DNA from 2 places in the Collinsella sp. TM05-37 genome. Region 2 is predicted to be linked to the other one. Evidence: riboswitches for the same ligand, from Rfam matches in the RefSeq annotation. Region 2 holds a riboswitch; the other holds the start of a gene.
What was found. Region 2 has a riboswitch for thiamine pyrophosphate ahead of thiC (phosphomethylpyrimidine synthase ThiC). Riboswitches for the same ligand answer to the same signal wherever they lie in the genome.
Positions count from the first base shown of each region.

Region 1: it holds a riboswitch for thiamine pyrophosphate, as region 2 does, so the genes downstream of both, thiM (hydroxyethylthiazole kinase) here and thiC (phosphomethylpyrimidine synthase ThiC) in region 2, are expected to answer to the same signal.

Region 1 covers NZ_QSPN01000001.1:99,073-103,235, forward strand. The annotation lists gene DXD48_RS00400 (LysR family transcriptional regulator) at 1-375, opposite strand, end outside; gene DXD48_RS00405 (HAD-IIB family hydrolase) at 386-1,294, opposite strand; TPP riboswitch at 1,458-1,568, shown strand; gene thiM (hydroxyethylthiazole kinase) at 1,620-2,459, shown strand; gene DXD48_RS00415 (thiamine-binding protein) at 2,463-2,804, shown strand; gene DXD48_RS00420 (thiamine phosphate synthase) at 2,801-3,496, shown strand; gene DXD48_RS00425 (patatin family protein) at 3,714-4,163, opposite strand, start outside.
Region 2 covers NZ_QSPN01000013.1:12,414-16,576, forward strand. The annotation lists gene DXD48_RS07400 (aminopeptidase) at 1-44, shown strand, start outside; gene DXD48_RS07405 (YaaA family protein) at 148-957, shown strand; gene DXD48_RS07410 (hypothetical protein) at 998-1,513, opposite strand; TPP riboswitch at 1,576-1,692, shown strand; gene thiC (phosphomethylpyrimidine synthase ThiC) at 1,684-3,018, shown strand; gene thiD (bifunctional hydroxymethylpyrimidine kinase/phosphomethylpyrimidine kinase) at 3,197-4,027, shown strand.

The DNA.
Region 1 (4,163 bases), on a different contig from region 2:
CTCCTCGCGCAGGGTAAAGTCGTAGCGCGCGGCATCGAACTCGCGGATCACATCGACAAATGCATTAACGGCAAAGGAATAATGCTGGCAGCTCACACTAAAGTGCGGCACCTGCTCGGACGTGCCTTTGTACTTGCCCTCGAGCAGGTCGGCCTGGTCGAGCACCTGGCGCGCGTAGCCCAAGAAGGTCTCGCCTTCCTCGGACACAATGACGCCCTTGTTGGTGCGCTCAAAGATGTGTACACCCATCTCGTTTTCGAGATCGCGAATTGACGCGGTAATCGAAGGCTGCGACACAAAGAGCCGGCGCGAGGCCTCGGTGATGCTGCCGCATTCGGCAACTTTGACGACATATCTGAGCTGCTGGAGCTTCATGGCTTTCTCCCTAGACGTTCGTGACGTCGAAACCCGTCGCGTCCATCTGACGCATAAACGACGGCATCTCCCCCGTCGCGGCGCAGGCGGCAATCTGATGCAGAGCCCCGGCAACCGCATCATCTGCCGCAGCGCCGATATGCCAGCGCGCGGCAGCCGTGACGGCCTCGTTGGCATTGGCGACTGCAACGGAATTGGGAACGGCATCGATCATGGGCAAATCGTTATCGGAATCGCCGAATACGGCCACCTCGTCGGGCGTCAGGCCCAAAGCGCGCGCCAGCTCCAGCGCAGCACAGCCCTTGTCCCAGCCGGTCGGAAGAACGTCGAACAGGCGCACGCGGTTGTTGGGAAACACGAGCGAGAGCTCCGGCACCTCGACGGCAACACGCTCGCGCAGCTCGGCGAGCTCCTCGCGCGAACGGGCACTCCAGATATTCGCCTTGTATACCGGGGCATCGTCAACGACAGGGCGACAGGGAGCCTCTTCGCCCTTGAGCCACGCGTTGCCGCCTGACTCCATGGCGCGACGCACACGCTCGGGATCGCTTGTCACGCAATAGGCGTCGTTGTCCCAAAAGTCATCACCCAGACGGTAGACCTTCAAATAGGTATCGTCGGTCTCTTGCTCCAGGTAGTCGGCCAGGCGCATAAGGGCATCGTTATCAGTTGCGCGCGAGGCAACCGCCTCGCCATCGACAAACATCACCTGGCCGTTGCAAAACGCACCGGTCGAGAAGCACTCGGAGCGATTGCGGAACATCCAGCCCATCGCGGACGGCTGGCGACCCGAAACCGGGCCAAAATGCAGGCCCGCCGCCTGCATGGCATGAATGCCCTCGATGGCGCAGTCGCTGGCGCCATCGTGTCCAGCAGGAATCAGCGTATCGTCCATATCGGTCAGCACAAGTTTGATCATAAGGTCCCCTCGGTCATTCTTTATCCCGTCTATTGTAACGACCTGCCAATAAGGGACAGGTTTATCTTGGCAGGTTTTATCTGGGAAAATGCAGCGCCCCTGTTGCCACCTGCCAAAATAAACCTGTCCCATATTGGCAGGTGCGCTAGTATAGGGAACAACAGATTCGATGCGGGAGTGCCGGCGGTGCAAACCACAAGGCTGAGAGGGCATAGGGCCCAATCCTTTGAACCTGTCAGTTAATGCTGGCGTAGGGAGCATGCCGCCTTTACAGGGGCGCTGTCTATGCACAGCGCCCCTTTTCTATGCCAAGGAGGCATGTGCAGTGATTGATTCGGAACAGCTTAAGCAACATATGGTCAAGGCCGTAGAGGAGATTCGAGCCACCAATCCGATGGCCGGCTCCATCACCAACACGGTGACGATCGACTTTGTCGCCAACGCGCAGCTCGCCGTGGGCGGTTCGGCCGCCATGGTCTATCTGCCCGACGAGGGCGAGGCGCTCGTTGCCGGCGGCGCCGCCATCTATCTCAACATGGGCACGCTCTTCCCCATCTACGAGCAGACGATTCCCCGCGCGGCCAAGGCGGCACACGACGCCGGCAAGCCCTGGGTGCTCGATCCGGTGGGTCTGGGCATCGGTAGCCTGCGCACCCAGCTGGTAAACGAGCTCAAGCAGTACAAGCCCGCCATCGTACGCGGCAACGCCTCCGAGATCATCGCACTCTCCGGCCTGTGGGGTCTTGAGGGCGAGTCGGCCGATCTGAGCCGCGTACGTGGTGTCGATACCACCGACACGGTCGACGCCGCCCGCGATGCCGCCGTGGCGCTCGCTCGCCACACCGGCGGCGCCGTTGTGGTCTCGGGCGAAGTCGACCTGATTACCGACGGCACGACCGTGGCCAAATCCCACGGCGGCAGCCCGCTCATGTCAAAGATTACCGGCTGCGGTTGCTCGCAGGGCGGCGTGCTGGCCGTGTACGCCTGCGCTGCCGATCCGTTTACGGCAGCAGTCTGCGGTACCGCCGTCTACAACGTCGCCGGCACGCGTGCCGCCGCCGTCGCCGATGCCCCGGCAAGCTTTAAGGCCGCCTTTATCGACGAGCTCTACCGCGCAACCGCCCAAGACATCGCCGATAACCAACTCGAGCTCGAGGAGGCATAAGCCATGTCCGAGCCCGCAACCAATGCCGGCATGAACACGCTCGTCGCCGTGGCCATCGCCCCGTGCGGCACCGGCGATGAACTGTCCGCCGAGGTCGCCGAAGTCGTGCGCGTCATTCGCGAGAGCGGCCTTCCCAACCGCACCACCTCGATGTTCACCGAGATCGAGGGCGACTGGGACGAGGTCATGCAGGTCGTGCGCGACGCGACCTTTGTGTTAGCGAGCAAGGGCATCCGAACCGAAGTCGTGCTCAAAGCCGATATTCGACCTGGATTTACCGACACCATGACCGGCAAACTCGAGCGCATGGAAGCGCAGATCAAAAAGCAGGAGGAAGCACGATGAGCATCCGCGACAACCTTGATATCTCGGCCTATCTGGTACTCGGCCCCGAAAATACCCTCGGACGCCCCGTGGGCGATGTGGTGGCCCAGGCACTCGACGCCGGCTTTACCTGCATCCAGGTGCGCTCCAAGGTGGCAAGCGCCCGCGAGATCATTGCGCTGACCGGCGACGCCGCGCAGGCAATCGCACAGGCCGGCAAGACCGGTCAGGTCGCCTTGCTGATCGATGACCGCCTTGACTGCGTACTCGCCGCACGCGAGCAGGGCATTGCGGTCGACGGCGTGCACGTGGGCCAGAGCGATATTCCCGTCGAGGTCTGTCGCAAGCTGCTGGGCCCCGACGCCATCGTGGGCCTTTCGGCCCGTTGCGAGGAAATGCTCGAGTACGTCAAGACCGCCGACATGAGTCTGGTCGACTACCTGGGCATCGGCCCGCTCCACGAGACCGAGACCAAGCGCGACTGCGGACGCGCAGCCGATGGCTCCATCATCACCAAGAGCTTTGAGGACCTGGCCGCACTCCACGCGGCAAGCCCCGTGCCCATCGTGGTGGGCGGCGGCGTTAAGACGGCCGACTTGCCGCAGCTCAAGGCAACCGGCGTCGACGGCTTCTTTGTGGTGAGCGCCGTCTGCAGCGCCGACGATCCCTACGCCGCGGCCAAGGAGCTTGTCGACACCTGGCAGCAGGCATAGGCATAGGCCGAGCAGCTGCTCCGCGGCCTCATATCTTCAGCAACGGAAAGCGCATCCCAGTTTGGACCTCCATTCTGGGATGCGCTTTCCGTATAGAGGGCCAGTGGGAAACTGCATCCCATTCCAGACGCGGGACGCCGTTTCCAAAACCCTCCCGTCCGGGAAACTGCATCCCGTTCTGGGCGCCGATTCTGGGACGCGCTTTCCGCCGCAGCCCCTACCCCGCCAGATACGTTTCCAGCGCCGGCAAGGTCGCCTCCGCATCACGACGACCGACCTGGTAGATGCGCTCGAGCTCATCGGGCTCGCGGCACAGCGACGGCACCTTTACCGATTCGCTCGGCCGTACCACAAAGACCTCGCCGGCCGCCTCGCGACGCGCCAGGTCATCGAGCGTGGCATTGTAGACCTCATGCCGATGCTCAAGCGCTGCGACAAACTCCGGGTAGTGACGGAACACGCGCCGCAGCATGGGCATCACGCTGTTGGGCTGCTTTACAAAGCCCGCCGGCTGCGTCAGCACCACCACGTTGCGGTCATAGCCCTGCGCAAACAGCCAAGCACTGGGAATGGAATCGGCCACGCCACCATCCAGATACTTGCGGCCCTCAATAGCAACGGGACGCGTTGCCACAGGGATCGCCGATGACGCCCGAATCCACTCGAT
Region 2 (4,163 bases):
ACGAGGCCTATCGCGGCTACAAGGCCTTCATCGAGCGCGCCTAACCAACCCTTCATCAGTTGCGGTGAAATACGGACTAAACTGGCCCATAAACGGCCAAAACAGACCGTATTCCACCGCAACTTCCTTTTTGGCAGAGGAGAGTCCATGCTGCAGGTCATCATTTCGCCCGCCAAGCAGATGCGTGCGGCCCAAGATGCTTTTGAAGTCCTGGGCATTCCACCTTTTGCGCACGAGACGGCTCGCCTCCACCGCGCACTGCTAGATATCGAGCGGAATGAAGGCAGCGGAGGTCTGCAGGCGCTCTGGAACGTGAGTGACAAACTGCTGGGGCCTTGCCTCAACACCCTGCATGAGTTTGGGCCCATCCTGAAAAACGGCGATCTCGACAATCCCGCACTCGCCCGTCACCTCTCCCCTGCCGTCATGTCCTATCACGGCATTCAATACCAGAGCATGGCACCCGAGGTGATGGATTCCGCGCAGCTCGCATGGCTGCAAGACCATCTGTGGATCCTATCGGGCCTTTACGGATGCGTACGCCCCTTTCATGCCGTTGAACCGTATCGGCTGGAGATGGGCGCGAAGCTTGCCGTCGACGATGCCCGAGACCTCTATGCGTTTTGGGGCGACAAGCTCGCACGGGCCATCGCTCCGGCAGGCTCCAACGCTACGATCGTCAACCTCGCCAGCGCGGAATACGCCAAAGCCGTTCTGCCCCGCCTCACCACCGATGCCACGGTCGTCACATGCCTCTTTGGCGAAGGCATCCGCAACGGCAAGCCCATCCAGCGCTCGACCGCCAGCAAAAAGGCACGCGGCTCCATGGTGCGCTGGATGGCAGAAAACAAGCTCGAGGATGTAAGCGGGCTCACCGCGTTCGACGTTGGTTATCGCCACTTTCCCGAGCTTTCAAATAAAAACACTTTGGTCTTCCTGAACGAACAGGCCTTGTAGGATCACCGCTACTTTTGAATGTGCCGCCTAGGCACGGCGTCTATTCCGCCAAGCCGTCGGCTTTGGCAATTTCATTTGTCGAGCCGTCCTGATAGGTAATCTTGACATGCTCAACCTCGGACACCGCAACACCCGTCGGAGGCTCCAGGCGCCATTCCGTCAGCGCAATGTCCATGGTCGTGGGAACGTCCCCCTGATCTTTGAGCTCGACCGACAGCGTCTTAAGCGACGCATCGAAGGTCACGCGCTCGATCTCTTCACCAGGAATGGAGCCACCGCTCAGCTGCAGCTGCACAAACTCGTCGCGCGGATACCAATAGTCGCCCGGCGCGGCCACCGTGTTACCACCAGCGACCTTCACCGTCATGATCGGCAGGGCATCGTCGGCCTCAAACTCCCAGGCAGCGCCGCCGCGACCACCATACGTCCAGATACAAAAGGCAATCACCAGCACGGCAAGCACCGCAAAGCCAATCGCGACAAGGCCATGGTGCGCACGGCTTTCCTCGGCCGATACATCCCATTGCGTCTCTCGATATAGATGCTTGTCTTCCATGTTCGCCTCCCCACAGGCACGCTCGTTGGCCCAATCGTACCCATTCAGGCTATACTTGAGCCCATGACATAACGGGGAGCTTGCAGGACAAGACGACAGGCTGAGATTGGGCGCGCCCGCCCTGACCCGCAAACCTGATATGGGTAATGCCAACGAAGGGAGCCGTGCCAATGAGCACACAGACCGAGCCCAAGCTCGTCACGCAAATCGACTTCGCCCGCGCCGGGCAGATCACACCGCAGATGAAGGAGGTCGCCGAGCGCGAGCATCGCGACCCCGAGTACATCCGCGAGCGCGTGGCCGACGGCCGCATCGCCATTCCCGCCAACATCGTGCATATCAAAAAGGGCATGCGCGCCTTTGGTGTCGGCGAGGGCCTGGCCACCAAGGTCAACGTCAACCTGGGCATCTCGGGCGACAAGGCCGATGCCGCCGAGGAGTGGAAGAAGGTCAAGATCGCCGAGGACTTTGGCGCCGACGCCATCATGGACCTCTCCAACTCGGGCAAGACGCGCCAGTTCCGCCAGCAGCTCATCGACGAGACGCCGCTCATGGTGGGCACGGTGCCCATGTACGACGCCATCGGCTACATGGAAAAGCCGCTGGTCAAGCTTACCAAGGACGACCTGCTCGAGGTCGTGCGCGCACACGCCGAGGACGGCGTGGACTTTATGACCATCCACTGCGGCATCAACAAATCGGTCATCAAGACCTTTAAGGAGACCGGCCGCCTGATGAACATCGTCAGCCGCGGCGGCTCGCTGCTGTTTGGCTGGATGGAGGTCACCGGCAACGAGAACCCCTTCTACGAGTTTTACGACGAGGTGCTCGAGATCTGCCACGAGTACGATGTGACGATCTCGCTCGGCGACTCCTGCCGCCCGGGCTGTCTCTACGACTCCAACGACGCCACCGAGACCGCCGAGATGATCGAGCTGGGCAAGCTGTGCAAGCGCGCCTGGGCCGCCGGCGTCCAGGTCATGGTCGAGGGCCCGGGCCACATGGCGCTCGACGAGATCGCCGCCAACATGAAACTGCAGAAGCGTCTGTGCCACAACGCCCCGTTCTATGTGCTCGGGCCGCTGGTGACCGATATCGGCGTGGGTTACGACCACATCACCGCTGCCATCGGCGGCGCCATCTCCGCCAGCTCCGGTGCCGACTTCCTGTGCTACGTGACGCCGGCTGAGCACCTGTGCCTGCCCAACGCCCAGGACGTGCTCGATGGCCTCATGGCCACCAAGATTGCCGCGCACGCCGCCGATATCGCCAAGAAGGTGCCGCACGCCCGCGACATGGACGACAAGATGGGCCAGGCACGCCGCAAGCTCGACTGGGATGCCATGTGGAAGTGTGCTCTCGATCCGGTCACCGGTAAGAAGCGCTACGAGGAATCCCCCGCCGCCACCGAGGGCACCTGCACCATGTGTGGCAAGATGTGCGCCGTCCGTACCGTCAACAAGGTGTTCGAGGGCACGACGATCGATCTTGGCATGGAGGATTAACGCGTCACTGGAGCCACAATCGGCAACAAGGTGCTCGTCAATTGTTGACATGTGAACATTTGCTTACATTTGCGTAAAGATTGCATCACCCGCCCGGGATCGGCATACAGCCGGCCCGGGCATCTTTATAATGCAGGCTTAAAGACCCATTTGATTCCGACCGGACAAGGGAGCGAACATGGATCGCAGTAAGGTACCCGCCGTCCTGTCCATCGCAGGATCCGATTCCAGCGGCGGCGCCGGCATTCAGGCCGACATCAAGACCATCACAGCGCACCGCCTGTATGCCGAGACGGCCATCACCGCCATCACAGCGCAAAACACACTGGGCGTCACCGCCGTGCAGAACATCTCCCCGGATATTGTCGCGGCGCAGATCGATGCCGTTTTTGACGATATCCGCCCCAACGCAGTCAAAATCGGCATGGTTTCCTCTGCCGAGATTATCGAGGTTATCGCCGACCGCTTGAGCGCATGGGATGCGCAAAACATCGTTGTCGACCCCGTCATGGTCGCCACCTCGGGCGCCCGTCTCATTGCCGAGGATGCCACCGAGGCGCTTACTCGTTGCCTGTTCCCACTGGCGACCGTTATCACGCCCAATATTCCCGAGGCCATGGCGCTGCTCGATTACGAGATCGATTCCGAGCGCACGCAGCAAAATGCCGCCATGCTCCTCACCCGCCGCTTTGGTTGCGCATCCCTCGTTAAGGGTGGGCATCTTGTCAACGAGGCCAACGATGTATTGGCCGAACCCGCGCCACTCGATAACGAAGGCAACCATATGGGCGATCCGCTCACCACGTGGTTCCGCCACAAGCGCATCGAGACCGGCAACACGCATGGCACCGGCTGCACGCTTTCATCCGCCATCGCCTGCGCATTGGCCCAGGGCATGGATCTTGCCGATGCCGTCAACGCCGGCAAGGCCTACTTAACGGGCGCTCTGGCCGCCGGCTTTGACATGGGCAAAGGCTCCGGCCCCGTCAACCACATGTGGCAGTACTAAATAGCCAGTAACCTGCCAAAAAAAGACAGGCTACCTTGCGCCAAAAACCGTCGCAACATTCGATGAAAATCGTGCAAACGCGAAAAATCATCGGATGTTGCGACGGTTTGATTTTAGATAGCGGTCGAGCAAAGGA